DNA from 2 places in the Pseudarthrobacter sp. 01T43 genome. Region 2 is predicted to be linked to the other one. Evidence: predicted binding sites of a transcription regulator. Region 2 holds the regulator's gene; the other holds the start of a gene.
The links. The regulator LexA, encoded in region 2, represses DNA repair genes until DNA is damaged. The targets are predictions, from matches to a motif close to TCGAACANNTGTTCGA.
Positions count from the first base shown of each region.

Region 1: the regulator LexA is predicted to act here: its motif matches at 3,265-3,280, upstream of AC1DIM_RS17935 (shikimate dehydrogenase).

Region 1 is NZ_JBFTPV010000028.1:10,256-17,213, reverse strand. It holds gene pcaH (protocatechuate 3,4-dioxygenase subunit beta) at 1-212, opposite strand, end outside; gene AC1DIM_RS17940 (bifunctional sugar phosphate isomerase/epimerase/4-hydroxyphenylpyruvate dioxygenase family protein) at 295-2,283, opposite strand; gene AC1DIM_RS17935 (shikimate dehydrogenase) at 2,283-3,164, opposite strand; gene AC1DIM_RS17930 (IclR family transcriptional regulator) at 3,303-4,043, opposite strand; gene AC1DIM_RS17925 (MFS transporter) at 4,439-5,758, shown strand; gene AC1DIM_RS17920 (ATP-dependent DNA ligase) at 5,888-6,958, opposite strand, start outside.
Region 2 is NZ_JBFTPV010000008.1:46,807-53,764, reverse strand. It holds gene hflX (GTPase HflX) at 1-717, shown strand, start outside; gene AC1DIM_RS09795 (ATP-dependent DNA helicase) at 710-2,767, shown strand; gene lexA (transcriptional repressor LexA) at 2,791-3,534, opposite strand; gene AC1DIM_RS09785 (LysM peptidoglycan-binding domain-containing protein) at 3,876-4,274, shown strand; gene AC1DIM_RS09780 (histidinol-phosphate transaminase) at 4,386-5,504, shown strand; gene hisB (imidazoleglycerol-phosphate dehydratase HisB) at 5,566-6,192, shown strand; gene hisH (imidazole glycerol phosphate synthase subunit HisH) at 6,189-6,920, shown strand; gene AC1DIM_RS09765 (hypothetical protein) at 6,921-6,958, shown strand, end outside.

The sequences.
Region 1 (6,958 bases), on a different contig from region 2:
TGCAGGTCCTTGGTGGGGTGGCGCAGGACGCTGCTGCGGTAGGGGGCGTAGTCCAGCCGCGGCTGGATTTCAGCCTTGGCGCCGTTCTTGAGGGCCTGGGCGTAAGCATCGCCGAGCGCCTTCATCTCGGCGCTCAGGTCCGCCTGCGACTCTGCGGCGGCATCCAGGGGTGCGTACTGCTTCGGTGCGGCCTCTGTGGCGTCATCGGACACGTCCTCGGTGAGCGGATCCGCGTTGTAGGTTTCGAGGTTGATTCCTTCAGGCACAGCAGCCTCCTTTCATAGGGTGTTGGTGTTACTTGGCGGGTACGGGGTTCAGTCGGTGCAGGAGGTCGTACTGGACTGCGTGGCGGACAGGGGCGTTGGGCGCCCCATAACCGTCATAGGTGCCGCGGCGTTCCACCATCTCGAAGAACACGCTACCCACGGTGGCGGTGTAGAAATGCAGGAACTCGCCGTCAGCGTCGCGGTCGTACAGGAGGTTCAGCTCCTGCAGCGTGGCCAGGAAGTCGGGGTCGAGGCCGAAGCGCGCGTTCAGGTCCTCGTAGTAGTTGGCCGGGATCTGCAGGAACTCGAGGCCCCGGGCCTTGCAGTCCCTGGCCGTGGCTACCAGGTCGCCCACCGCGAAGGCGATGTGCTCCTGGTAGGTCCGCCGGGCGCCCGTTCCGGACGGATCCGGTCCGGAAGCGCCGTCCTGCTGGATCAGGGGTGCCAGGTTCAGCACCAGGCGCACGGCGCGGTCGCCGGTAGCCATCACCTGCGAACGGACCAACCCGGTGGGGCTGGGGACCTCGGCGAAAGGTTGCGGTTCCAGTGCCAGGGCGCTCGTGTAAAAGAGGACGGCCTCGTCAAAGTGCTGCCACGGCTGGGCGAGATTGACGTGGTCGATCACGGCGGTGGCACCGGCGGCGGGAACTAGCAGCCCCTCACCGAATTCGCTGCCCTCACCGAATTCACTCGTCCAGGCGGCGGTGCCGTCGGGACTGCCCTGGCACAGGAAGATCTCCGTGGAGTCGGGCGCTGCGAAGCCCTGGAACACCTCCTCGTTGGCCTGGCTTTTGCGCGGAACCGCGGGGGCCTTGAGTTGCTGGGCCCGGGCTGAGGCAATCACCGGGGAATCGACGTCGAACCCCAAAGCGGCGATGGCGGGCGATGCGTCCGCCCTGTTCACGGGCGAATGAGGCGCCGCCTCGTTGACGATGACCCGGGCATGGCCCATGGTCCACAGCTGCACGTCCTTGGTGCGGTGCCGGCCGTTGAATTCGAAGCCGAGCTGGCCCAGGACAGTTTCCAAGCCCTTGGTGTCCGCGGCCCTGACCTCGGCAAAGTTGTAGCCGGCCGGTTCGGCCACCTGCGGAAGCGTGGCCAGTTCCATGGGATAACGACGGCGGCCAGGGGCCGCAGGAGCACCAGCAACAGTGCCGGGGGCACCGGCGGCCGTGGCGGCGAGGACCGGCACGTTGGCATTGAGCCATTTGGCGCTCTGCTCCTCCAGCCAGATGAGCGAGCGCATGCCGTCCACGGCTGTGCGCTCGACGTCGGACTGCCTGAAGACGTCGTTGAAGATCTCCAGTGACACCGGCCCGCTGTACCCGGCACGGACCACGTGGCCCATGAACTTGGCCAGCTCAAACTGTCCCTCGCCCGGGAACACCCGGTAGTGCCGGCTCCAGGACAGGACGTCCATGGAGAGCTTCGGCGCATCCGCCACCTGGACGAAGAAGATCTTCTCCGGGCTGAAGGCTTCGATGGGCGCCGTGTCCCAGTTGCGGGAGAGGATGTGGAAGGAGTCCAGGCAGGTACCCAGGTTGGGGTGGTCCACCGTCTCAACCAGCCGGTGGGCGTGCTCGTAGTCGTTGACGTACTTGCCCCAGGCCAACGCCTCGTAGGCGACCCTGACGCCGTGGTCCCCTGCCAGCGCCGCCAGCCGGCCGAGCTGGTCCGCGCGGAGGTCGTCGCTGTCGATGTTGGCCGTGGCCACGTTGGAGCAGACCAGGATGGTGTCCATGCCCAGCCGCGCCATCAGCTTGAACTTTGCCTCGGCGCGGCGAAGGTTGGCGGCCAGGAGGTCCTCGGACACGCTGTCGAAGTCGCGGAACGGCTGGTAGAGGTCCAGGGTGAGGCCCAGGTCTGCAGCCATCTTGCGGACGTCCTCAGGAGTGAGGGGCGAGGTGACGAGGTCCTGTTCGAAGATTTCAATGCCGTCGAAGCCCGCGATGGCGCAGGCCTGCATCTTTTCCTTCAGCGTGCCGGAGAGGCAGACTGTGGCGATTCCGGTGCGCATCAGGCAGCCACCTCTTCCTGGGCCACGAGTTCCAGGAAGTGGCTGCGCATACGGTCCGCGTCGGCTTCCATTCCGGTGAAGATCCGGAAGGAGTCCGCCGCCTGTCCCACGGCCATGCGGCCGCCGTCCAGGACCTCACAGCCCTTGGCCCGGGCGCTCAGTACAAGCTCGGTTTCGATGGGCCGGTAAACGATATCCGCCACCCAGTGCCGGGATTCGAGCAGGTCCAGGTCCAGCGGGACTCCCGGATGGGCGGCCATGCCAACAGGCGTGCAGTGCACCAGGCCGTCAGCCAGCGGCATCAGCTGCGGCAGCTCCGCCGTCGTACGCGGTGTGATGGTGCGGTCCGGGAAGAAACCGGACAGTTCCGCAGCGCGCGCAGCTGCGCGTTCCAGGTCCATGTCCACCAGCTCCAGTGCCTTCACGCCGGCGGTAAGCAGGGCATAGGCGACAGCGGATCCGGCACCTCCCGCGCCGAGCTGGACCACGCGGTCCAGCTGTGCGCCCGGAAGGCCGGACGCCAGGGCGGCGGCGAACCCGGAGAAGTCGGTGTTGTGGCCGATGAAGCGGCCGTCTTCGATCACCACGGTGTTGACGGCGCCGAGCCTGCGGGCATCCGGCGAGACTTCGTCAAGGTACTGGAGGACCAGCTGCTTGCAGGGATGGGTGATGTTCAGTCCGTTGAAACCAAGGCTGCGGGCGCTCTTGAGCAGTTCCCCGACGGAGTCGCCTGCCAGTCCCAGTTCCAGCAGATCGATGGGGCGGTACAGGTAGCGCAGGCCTTGGACATCGCCTTCGCGTTCGTGCATGGGTGGAGTGAGTGACGGCGTGACGCCGTCGCCGACCAGTCCCACAAGGTAGGACTCAGTTCGATTGCTCATCCGGGCAGCTCCTTTGATACGGCACGTGACGGGCGGCGGCGCTCAAGGCGGACGCGGCGGGCCAGGTGATAGGGATTACAGTACAGCAGATGTTCACTTATCGCACGCTTGTTCTACATGCGAACATTAGGATGTTGCTTACCGCTGCGGCAGCCGCGCGGCGAGTTCGGCGGCGGCATCCCGAAGCAGGGGAACGTGCGCCAGGAGCGCTTCCACGGTGAGGCGGAACACGGGTACAGCGGTGGCGAGCGACGCGAAGGCGTGGCCCTGGGAATTGAGGAGAGGCACGGCCACGGCGCGCATCCCGTCCTCGTTTTCCTCGTCCATCACCGCATATCCCTGCCGGCGGACCTGCTCCATTTCGGCCCGGAAGGCGGCGCGGTCGGTGATGGTGTGCCCGGTGAGCGGTTCCAGTTCCAGTTCCTCGATCAGGGCCTCCCGCTCCGCATCCTCGGCAAACGCCACGAGGACCTTGCCCACCGCGGTGGCGTGCAGGGCACCCAGATGCCCGGGGTCACTCGTGACGCGGAACATCTGCGGACCGTCGACCTTATTAACAGTCAGGTGATGGTGCCCGTCGCGGACGCTGAGGATGGTGGCTTCCCCCGTCTGCTCGGTTACGCGGCGAAGGACCGGCATGGCCGCCCCCGCGAAGCCGTGATGGTTCGAGACGCGCTGGCCCAGCTGGAAGATGCGCAGGCCCAGGTGGTAGCGGCGGCCGTCCGGCTCGTAGTCCACGAAGCCGTCCCGCGTCAGGGAACCCAGCAGGCGGTAGGTGGTACTGAAGGGGAGTTCGGCGCGGCGCGAGATCTCAGCGGCACTGGCACCGCGGGGCTCATCTCCCAGGAGCACCAACAAGCTCAGGGCCTTGCCCACCATGTCGGTGCGGTCTCCGGACCGGGACGCCTTACCTTCGCCCGGGCCGGGGGCCGGGCTTGGGCCCGGGTCCGGGTCCGGGCCCGGCCGAGGTCCGGGGCTTGGGTCCGGCCCTGGTTCCGGCGCGGTGGAGACATCATCCTCGGTTGTGGCTTGGTTCACACTCATAACTCGATGTTGCCACATTGTGAGAGCTATTTCTAGATGGTGATTATTTTCTTGACAAGTGACAGTGCTCACAGCCATCATTGCTATATCGCACAAGTAGCTCTCACCATGTGGCTACTAGTCCGGGTCTTTCAACGGACACCAGCCGCACCGCGCTCCGCCACCACAGGCAGTGCGGCTGCGCTTCTCCAGATCCATCCGCGACAACGTCGTCACATCAAAGGAACTCCATGAGCCAGACACTTCCGTCCGCGGGGCCGGGCACCGCTGCCCCGGCCGGGACGCCAAAGAAAGCAGCCCTCGCCAGCTTCCTGGGCAGCGCCGTCGAATACTACGACTTCTTCATCTTCGGTTCTGCGGCCGCCCTGATCTTTCCTACGGTCTTTTTCCCGGACGCCGGGGCCAACGCGGCCATCATGTCCTTCGCCACGTTCGGCTTTGCCTATGTGGCACGGCCGGTGGGCGCCGTCATCCTCGGCCACTTCGGCGACCGCGTGGGGCGGCAGAAGGTCCTCATGTTCACCCTGGTGCTGATGGGCGCGTCAACATTCCTGATCGGCTGCCTCCCCGACTTCAACACCGTCGGCTGGTGGGCTCCCGTACTGCTGGTGCTGGCACGCCTCTGCCAGGGCCTGTCCGCCGCGGGCGAGCAGGCAGGCGCATCCTCGATGACGCTGGAGCACGCCCCGGACAACCGCCGCTCCTTCTTCACCTCCTGGACCCTCACCGGCACCCAGGGCGGCCAGATCCTCGCAGCGCTCGTCTTCATCCCTGTCCTGGCCCTCCCGGACGACATCAAGTACGGCATCGGCTGGCGCATCCCGTTCTGGCTCAGCGCCGTCGTGGTGATTGTTGCGTTCTTCATCCGCCGTACGCTGCACGAACCCCCCGCCTTCGCGGAGGCGCAGAAGACCGCCCAGATCGCCAAACTTCCCGTTGCCGATCTCCTCAAGGGACACTGGCGCGACGTGCTCCGTGTTATTGCCTGCGCGTTCATCGCCGCCGTGTCCACCGTGTTCGGCACACTGGCCATCAGCTACGCCAAAACCGTCGCTGGCGTGGACGGCACCACCACCCTGTGGCTGGTAGTCGGTGCGAACCTGGTAGCCCTGGGTACCCAACCGCTCTTCGGCCTGCTCGCCGACAAGATCGGCCGCAAGCCTGTCTTCATCTACGGAGCCGTGGCCAGCGCCATCCTCACCCCGTTGTTCCTGCTGAGCCTGGAATCCGGCAGCGTCCCGCTGATGTTTGTCGCCGCAATCGGCTTCTTCTCCTTCGGCTACGCGGCCTCCAACGCGGTCTGGCCGTCGTTCTACGCCGAAATGTTCAGCACCAAGGTCCGCTTCTCCGGCCTGGCGATCGGCACGCAGCTGGGCTTCCTGATGGCAGGCTTTGCTCCGGCCATCGTTGCGGCGATGGGCGGCATCAGGCCCGGCGGCTGGGTCCAGATCAGCATCTTCACCGCAGTGATCTGCGGCATCGCGGCAATCTCCGCCCTGACGGCCAAGGAAACCTTCAAGGTCCCCACCAGGCAGCTCGGCCTGAACTAGGAGGTTCACGCTCCAGCCCGGATGTGAACCCGGAAAGCCCGCCATTCCCCCGAGTGGTGGGCTTTCCTTGGTAAAAAATGGGCTATTCCGGCAGCAAAAAGTACGACGGCGGGGCGGCCGCCGGGGTGCCTATGGCCGGCCGGCGTCCAGCACCGAGGCGAGGTCGAAGGTGACCGGTTCCTCCAGCTGGGCGTAGGTGCAGGACTCGGGATCCCGGTCCGGCCGCCAGCGCGAGAACTGGGCTGTGTGCCGGAAGCGCTCACCTTCCATATGGTCGTACCGGACCTCAACCACCAGTTCCGGCTTGAGCGGCACAAACGAGAGGTCCTTGCCCCCGCTCCACCGGCTCCCTTCAGCCTTGCGGGGCGTGCGCTCCCCTTCCGCCTGTTTGGCCCAGGCCCACGGGTGGTCATCGAAGTCAGTGACCAGCGGCTGGAGTTGTTCGAAGAGTTCCTGCCGGCGCTTCATCGGGAAGGCGCCGATCACGCCCACGCTGGCCAGGCCGCCGTCGTCCTTGTAGAGGCCGAGCAGCAGCGAGCCGATAGCGTCCGGTCCGCTTTTGTGCACCCGGTAGCCGGCCACCACACAGTCGGCGGTGCGTTCGTGCTTGATCTTGAACACCACGCGCTTGTCCGGCTGGTAAGTGCCCTCCAGCGGTTTGGCCACGATCCCGTCCAGGCCTGCGCCTTCGAACTGCTGGAACCACTGCTCGGCGGTTGCCTTGTCCCGGGTCGCGGCGGTGACGTGGACGGGCGCCTTGCTGCCGGCGAGCGCCTCTTCGAGGGCGGCCCGACGATCCGCGAAGGGCCGTCCGGTGTAGTCATCGTCCCCCAGGGCGAGCAGGTCAAAGGCGACGAATTTGGCAGGCGTCTGCTCCGACAGCAGTTTCACCCGGCTGGCGGCGGGATGGATGCGCTGCTGCAGGGCGTCGAAGTCCAGCCGTTCACCGGAGGCTCCCACCAGGATGATCTCCCCATCCACCACGCACCGTGGCGGCAGATTCTCCTTCAGGGCAACCACGAGTTCCGGAAAGTAGCGGGTCATGGGTTTCTCGTTGCGGCTGCCGATTTCAAGGTCGTCACCGTCACGGAAAATGATGGACCTGAAGCCGTCCCATTTGGGCTCGTAACTCAGTTCGCCGTCCGGAACGCCGCTGACGGCCTTGGCGAGCATGGGCGGGACAGGAGGCATGACGGGAAG
Region 2 (6,958 bases):
AAGCCGGCACGGGAAACGAAGCGGGCCAATCGCCGTCGTAATTCAGTGCCGTCCGTGGCAATCGCCGGGTACACAAACGCCGGAAAGTCCTCCTTGCTCAACCGGCTTACCGACGCCGGCGTGCTCGTGGAGAACGCCCTGTTCGCCACCCTGGATCCGACTGTCCGCAAAGCAGAAACGTCCGATGGGCTGGGGTACACGCTGGCCGATACCGTGGGATTCGTCCGTTCCCTCCCTACCCAGTTGGTGGAAGCGTTCCGCTCCACGCTGGAGGAAGTGGCTGACTCCGATCTGATCCTGCACGTGGTGGATGTGTCACATCCGGACCCCGAAGGCCAGATCGCGGCGGTCCGCAAGGTGTTCAGTGAGGTTGACGCCCGCAACGTGCCAGAGATCATTGTCCTCAACAAGGCCGATGCCGCCGACCCGTTTGTCGTGGAACGCCTCAAGCAGCGCGAGCCCCGCCACGTGGTGGTGTCGGCCCGGACCGGCCAGGGAATCGCCGAACTGCTCAAGGCCATCAGCGACGGGATTCCGCGGCCCAGCGTCAAACTCGAGTTGCTGATCCCGTACGACCGTGGTGACCTGATCAGCAAGCTGCACGAGACCGACGCCGAGATCCTCAGCCTGGATCACGGCGAACACGGCACGCGTGTTGTGGTCATGGTCCGGGAGGGCCTCGCCGCTGAACTGGAATCCTTCGTCAGCAATGACTGACCTGGTGGCAGGGGAGATTTCCGATACGGCCGGCGAGCAGTTCGTCATTGAACTGCTCGACCGCGCTGTCGCGGGGATGGGTGGCCAAAGCCGGGCCGGCCAGCACGAAATGGCCCGGCAGGTGGCGAAAGCCATCGAAACCGGAGACCACCTTCTGGTCCAGGCCGGCACCGGCACCGGAAAGTCGCTTGCCTACCTCATCCCGCTGATTGCGCATTCCCTCGTGAGCAACAAGCCCACACTGGTTTCCACCGCAACCCTTGCGCTGCAGACCCAAATTGTGGGCCGCGACCTTCCCCGCCTGCTGAAAACCATCACCCCTGCCTTGGACCGCCCCGTCAAGGTGGCACTCGTCAAGGGCCGCTCAAACTATGTTTGCCGGCACAAGCTGGAAGGCGGGTTCCCGTCCGAGGAACCCGCCGAGGGCCAGCTTTTCTCCCTCGGCGAAGACACCAGCGTCCCGCACTTCGCCGCCGCCCTCGGCGGCCCGTCGTCGCAACTGGGCAAGGAAGTGGTTCGCCTGCGGGAATGGGCGGAAAAAACCGCCACGGGAGACCGCGACGAGCTCCTTCCCGGCGTCACCGACCGCGCCTGGCGGCAGGTCTCGGTGACGTCGATGGAATGCCTGGGCGCGCAGAAGTGCCCGATGGCGGCCGAATGCTTCAGCGAACTGGCCCGCCATGATGCGGCCGAAGCTGACGTCGTGGTCACCAACCATGCCATGCTGGCCGTCAGCGCGTTTGAAGGCCTTGCCGTACTGCCCGAATACGACGTCGTAGTGGTGGACGAGGCCCACGAACTCCAGGACAGGGTCACCGGCGCGGTCTCCGGGCAGCTTTCCGTGGCCATGGTCCACGCGGCGGCAGCCGGCGCCCGTAAGCACACCGCCATCACCGTTGACGCACTTAATGCGGCCGCCGCCAACCTCGAACTCGCCTTGGCGGGAGTCCCGAACGGGCTGCTGCCCAACGGGCTCAACGACGAACAGTTGGACTGCGTGGATCAGTTGCGGGAGGCCTGCCGGGCTGCCCTCTCAGATTCCAAGGGGGATGGCAGCCAGACGGCCGACGGCGGGCGGCAGCTCGCCCGCTCGCGGCTGATGCTGATCCTGGAACTGTGCGAACGCCTCATAGTCGCCCGCGAGAACCGCGAAGTCGTCTGGTTTTCCCGGGCCAGCTCCTTCGACCCGCAGCAGGGCTACTCGCAGCCTGACGAGACGTCTCCTGCCTTGATCAACATTGCGCCGCTCAGTGTTGCCGGTAAGTTGCGCGAGGGCTTGTTCGCCGGCCACACCGTTGTGCTGACCTCGGCAACCTTGGCCATCGGTTCTGCGTTCGAACCGGCCGCCGGCGGCCTGGGGCTGGTAGGGGAGGGCGCGCCGAGTTGGACCGGCATCGACGTCGGCTCGCCGTTCGATTATCCCAAGCAGGGGATCCTCTATGTCGCCGGGCACCTGCCCAAACCAGGGCGGGGAGCGTCACCGGAGGCGCTGGACGAGCTGGAGGCGCTGATCCGGGCTTCCGGCGGCGGTGCGTTGTGCCTCTTTTCATCGCGCCGTGCGGCAGAAGAAGCGGCTGAGGCGATGCGACCACGGCTCGGGCTCAGCATTCTTTGTCAGGGCGACTCCACCATGACGGCGCTCGTGAAGCAGTTCGCTGACGAGCCCGATACTTGCCTGTTCGGCACCATGTCGCTGTGGCAGGGCGTTGACGTTCCCGGCGGATCCTGCCGGCTGGTGGTCATCGACCGAATTCCCTTCCCGCGGCCCGATGATCCGCTCATGACCGCCCGCTCCCGCGCCGTGGCGCAGGCCGGCGGTAACGGCTTCATGGCGGTCTCCGCCACGCACGCGGCCATCCGCCTGGCCCAGGGGGCAGGCCGGCTGATCCGTTCGACGGGGGACAAGGGTGTGGTGGCCGTGCTCGATTCACGCCTGGCCACGGAGCGTTACGCCGGCTTCCTGCGCGCCGCACTCCCGCCGTTCTGGCCCACCACGGACCGTAAGACAACATTTGCGGCACTCGAAAGGCTGGCCGGAAAGGGCGCCTGAGGCCTGCCCGCTCGGCCCGGGTGCTACAGCGACCGCAGGACCGAAACGACTTTCCCCATGATCGTGGCGTGATCCCCGAGGATCGGCTCGTACTGGGTGTTCTGGGGCAACAGCCAGGTGTGGCCGTCGCGCTGGCGGAAGGTCTTCACTGTGGCTTCGTCGTCCAAAAGGGCCGCAACAATGTCGCCGTTGGCGGCGTCGGCCTGCCGGCGGACCACCACCCAGTCGCCGTCGCAGATCGCGGCGTCCACCATTGAGTCGCCGGCGACGCGCAGCATAAACAGCTCGCCCTGCCCTACAAGTTGCCGGGGCAGCGGCATCACGTCCTCCACCATCTGGTCGGCCAGGATCGGTCCACCTGCAGCGATACGCCCAACCAGCGGCACCATGGCAGTGTCCATGGCACTGGGAATTTCGGTACCAGTACCGCCGACGCTATGCAGGCCCGGTTTGGCCGACGCGCCGTTTTTGCCGGTCCCCCCGTCCAGCGTCAGCGGCATCAGGACTTCCATGGCACGGGGCCGCTTCGGGTCCCGGCGCAGGTAACCCAGCTTCTCCAGCTGGGAGAGCTGGTGGGTGACGCTCGAAAGGCTGGCCAGGCCGACAGTGTCGCCGATTTCCCGCATCGAGGGCGGGTAGCCGTTGTCATTGACGGAACGCTGGATGGTTTCGAGGATCTTCTTCTGGCGGGCAGTGAGCCCCTTCGGGGTCCTCTGGGGCTGGCGGCCCTGCGGAGTCGCCTTGCCCTCGGCGGCTGGTGCTGCCATGTTCGCCAATGCCTTTCGGTTGCCCCGGTTCCGGTCCGGCTGTTAGTTGCCGGAATGGCCGGGCTGCTTTGAATGTCAGACCCTGCTGATCAACTACACGAGTGGTTGATCTTTTGATCCAAACGTAGGCCAGCCACATGGCTTTTTCAAACATTTGTTCTAGCGAGTCTCGACAATGTTCGTTGATAAGTGCTAAAACTGAGGAAGCAAAGTTCGAATATGTGTTCTACTCGTTGCCAGCGGATTCGAATATCCGCCACATGCGGAGGCTTGAGCCTTAGTGCGTTGGCGACCTGGAGGTCACGCCGGGCAGCACAGTATGGTCCAGGAGGGCTCATCTCATGTCAGCTATATCTGCTTCACAGGATTCCCGTCCGCAGTTCATTTCCGTCGAGCACCTGACGTCACAGCAACGCAAGGAGTCCTTGCCGCCGCTCCGTCTTACCCGCCGGGGCCGGGTTGTCCTCATCGGCATCCCGTTGGTGCTCCTTGCAGCGATCCTTCTCTCACTGGTTGGTTTTCTTACCTCTCCGGCGAAGGCGGCAGATTCCGCAGCTGGTCTCTCCGTCACGCCCACCATCACGGTGACGGTCCAGCCGGGGCAGTCCCTCTGGGCCATTGCCGGCACCGTAGCACCCCAGCGTGACGCCCGGGACGTCATTGCGGACATTGTTCAACTGAACAACCTCACGGGCGGCGGCGTGGTACCTGGCCAGCAGCTCTTTGTTCCCACCCGCTAGTCGACGGGAAGGGCCAGCGTTAGTCGCCGGCAAGGGCCAGATTAACCGTGGACAGGTCCACGGATTGCCGTCACATTTTCCGGCCATCGCCTTCGGAACTAAACTGTTCAGGTGAATGACCAGCTAGAGCGTCTGAACCGACTTCCCCTCCGGACCAATCTTCGCGGGCTTACCCCCTATGGTGCCCCGCAGTTGGATGTTCCCATCCTGTTGAACGTCAATGAGAATACCCATGGCGTTCCGGCGGATGTGCAGGCCGCCATTACAGCAGCCGTAACGGAAGCCGCAACCGGGCTCAACCGCTACCCGGACCGCGAGTTCACCGAGCTCCGGGAAGCACTGGCCGAGTACCTGGGTCACGGACTCGATGCCACTAACATCTGGGCCGCCAATGGATCCAATGAGGTTCTCCAGCAGATCCTGCAGGCATTCGGCGGCCCGGGCCGCAAGGCCCTCGGGTTCCCGCCCACGTATTCCATGTACCCCTTGCTGGCCAGCGGGACTGACACCGAGTACATCGTCGGTCAGCGCGCTGAGGGATACGGCCTCAGTGCAGAATCCGCCGCGTTGCAGGTCAAGGAACTTCAGCCGAACGTCGTTTTCCTTTGTTCGCCTAATAACCCCACCGGTACAGGCCTTGGCCTGGACGTGGTGGAGGCCGTGTATGCGGCCGGCGAGGCCAGCCAGACCATCGTGATCGTCGACGAGGCGTACCATGAGTTCGCCCATGACGGCACGCCCAGTGCCCTTACCCTGCTGCCGGGCAGGGAACGCCTGATTGTGTCCCGCACCATGAGCAAAGCGTTCGCTCTTGCCGGAGCGCGCCTCGGCTACATGGCTGCTGCGCCGGAGGTGACGGATGCCCTCCGCCTGGTGCGGCTGCCCTACCACCTCTCCGCGATCACCCAGGCTACCGCCCTGGCCGCCCTTCAGCACCGGACCGCCCTGATGGCGGACGTCCAGGACATCAAGGAACAGCGGGACCGCATTGTCACGGAATTGACCCGGATGGGCCTCAAACCGGCGGCCTCCGATTCAAACTATGTCTTCTTCGGCGGCCTGGACAGCCCGCACGAGGTCTGGCAGCAATTGCTGGACGCGGGCGTGCTGATTCGCGACGTCGGGATCCCCGGCCACTTGCGGGTCACAGCGGGAACTGAGAGGGAGACCACAGCCTTCCTGGCCTCCCTGGAGGGCATCCTGACCAGCCGATCGAAGCTCCCCGCCTAGACTTGAACTGCCGGCGCCTCAGCGCGCCCTACCACTCCTGCGTTAGAAGGACCAGATAATCATGAGTTCCACCGGATCGAACGCTGCCGCGCCCCGGACCGCACGCATGGAGCGTGCCACCAGTGAATCGTCAGTGCTCGTGGAGATCAACCTCGATGGCACGGGCGTATCGGACATCGACACGTCCGTCCCCTTCTACGACCACATGCTGACGGCGCTGTGCAAGCACTCGCTCATTGACATGACCGTCAAGGCCACCGGTGACACCCATATTGATGTCCACCACACAGTGGAGGACGTCGCCATTACCTTCGGCGAGGTTTTGCGCACCGCGCTGGGCAACAAGGCCGGCATCCGCAGGTTCGGAGAAGCCACGGTGCCCCTCGACGAAGCCCTTGCGAACGCCGTCGTTGATGTCTCCGGGCGCCCCTACCTCGTGCACGGCGGCGAGCCCGCCGGGCAGGAATACCACCTGATTGGCGGCCACTTCACCGGTTCGCTGACCCGTCACGTCTTTGAGGCCATCACACTGCACGCCGGCATCTGCCTGCACATGAATGTCATTTCCGGCCGCGACCCCCACCACATCGCGGAAGCGCAGTTCAAAGCCTTCGCCCGCGCCCTGCGTGCCGCCGTCGAACCGGACCCCCGCGTTGAGGGGATCCCGTCCACCAAGGGTGCCCTGTGAGCGGCCAGATCCTTCGTGATGGTGCGGTGATCGATCCGGCTACGGGTAACAAGCCCGTGTCGCCCGAAGGTAAACCCACAGTCACCGTGCTCGACTACGGTTCAGGCAACGTCCGCTCAGCGGTCCGTGCCCTCGAACGGGCCGGTGCCGAGGTCATCCTGAGCTCCAGGCCCGAGGACGTGCTCAATGCCGACGGCCTGGTGGTGCCTGGCGTGGGTGCCTTTGAAACCGTGATGCGTGAGCTCAAAGCCGTGGACGGCATCCGGCTGATCGGCCGGCGGGTGGCTGGCGGCCGGCCGGTCCTGGCCATCTGCGTCGGCTTGCAAGTGATGTTCGAAGCCGGGGTCGAGCACGGGACCGAAGCCGAAGGTATGGGGGAGTGGCCCGGCAAGGTGGAACTCCTTCCCGCGGACGTTGTGCCGCACATGGGCTGGAACACGGTGCAGGTACCTGAAGGCTCAAAGCTTTTCGCCGGCGTTGAGAACGAGCGGTTCTACTTCGTCCACTCCTACGGTGTCCAGAAGTGGAACTTCGATGTGATCCAGCCCCGGATGACGGCGCCGCTGGTGACCTGGTCCGAACACGGTGCCCGCTTCATCGCCGCGGTGGAAAATGGCCCGCTCTGCGCCACCCAGTTCCACCCGGAAAAGTCCGGTGATGCCGGTGCCCGGCTGCTGCGCAACTGGGTGGACGGCCTTCGCAAACCGGCCCGTGCGGATGCAGCCTAGATGTGGTCCATCGTCCTGATGGGCCTGGCGGGCATCCT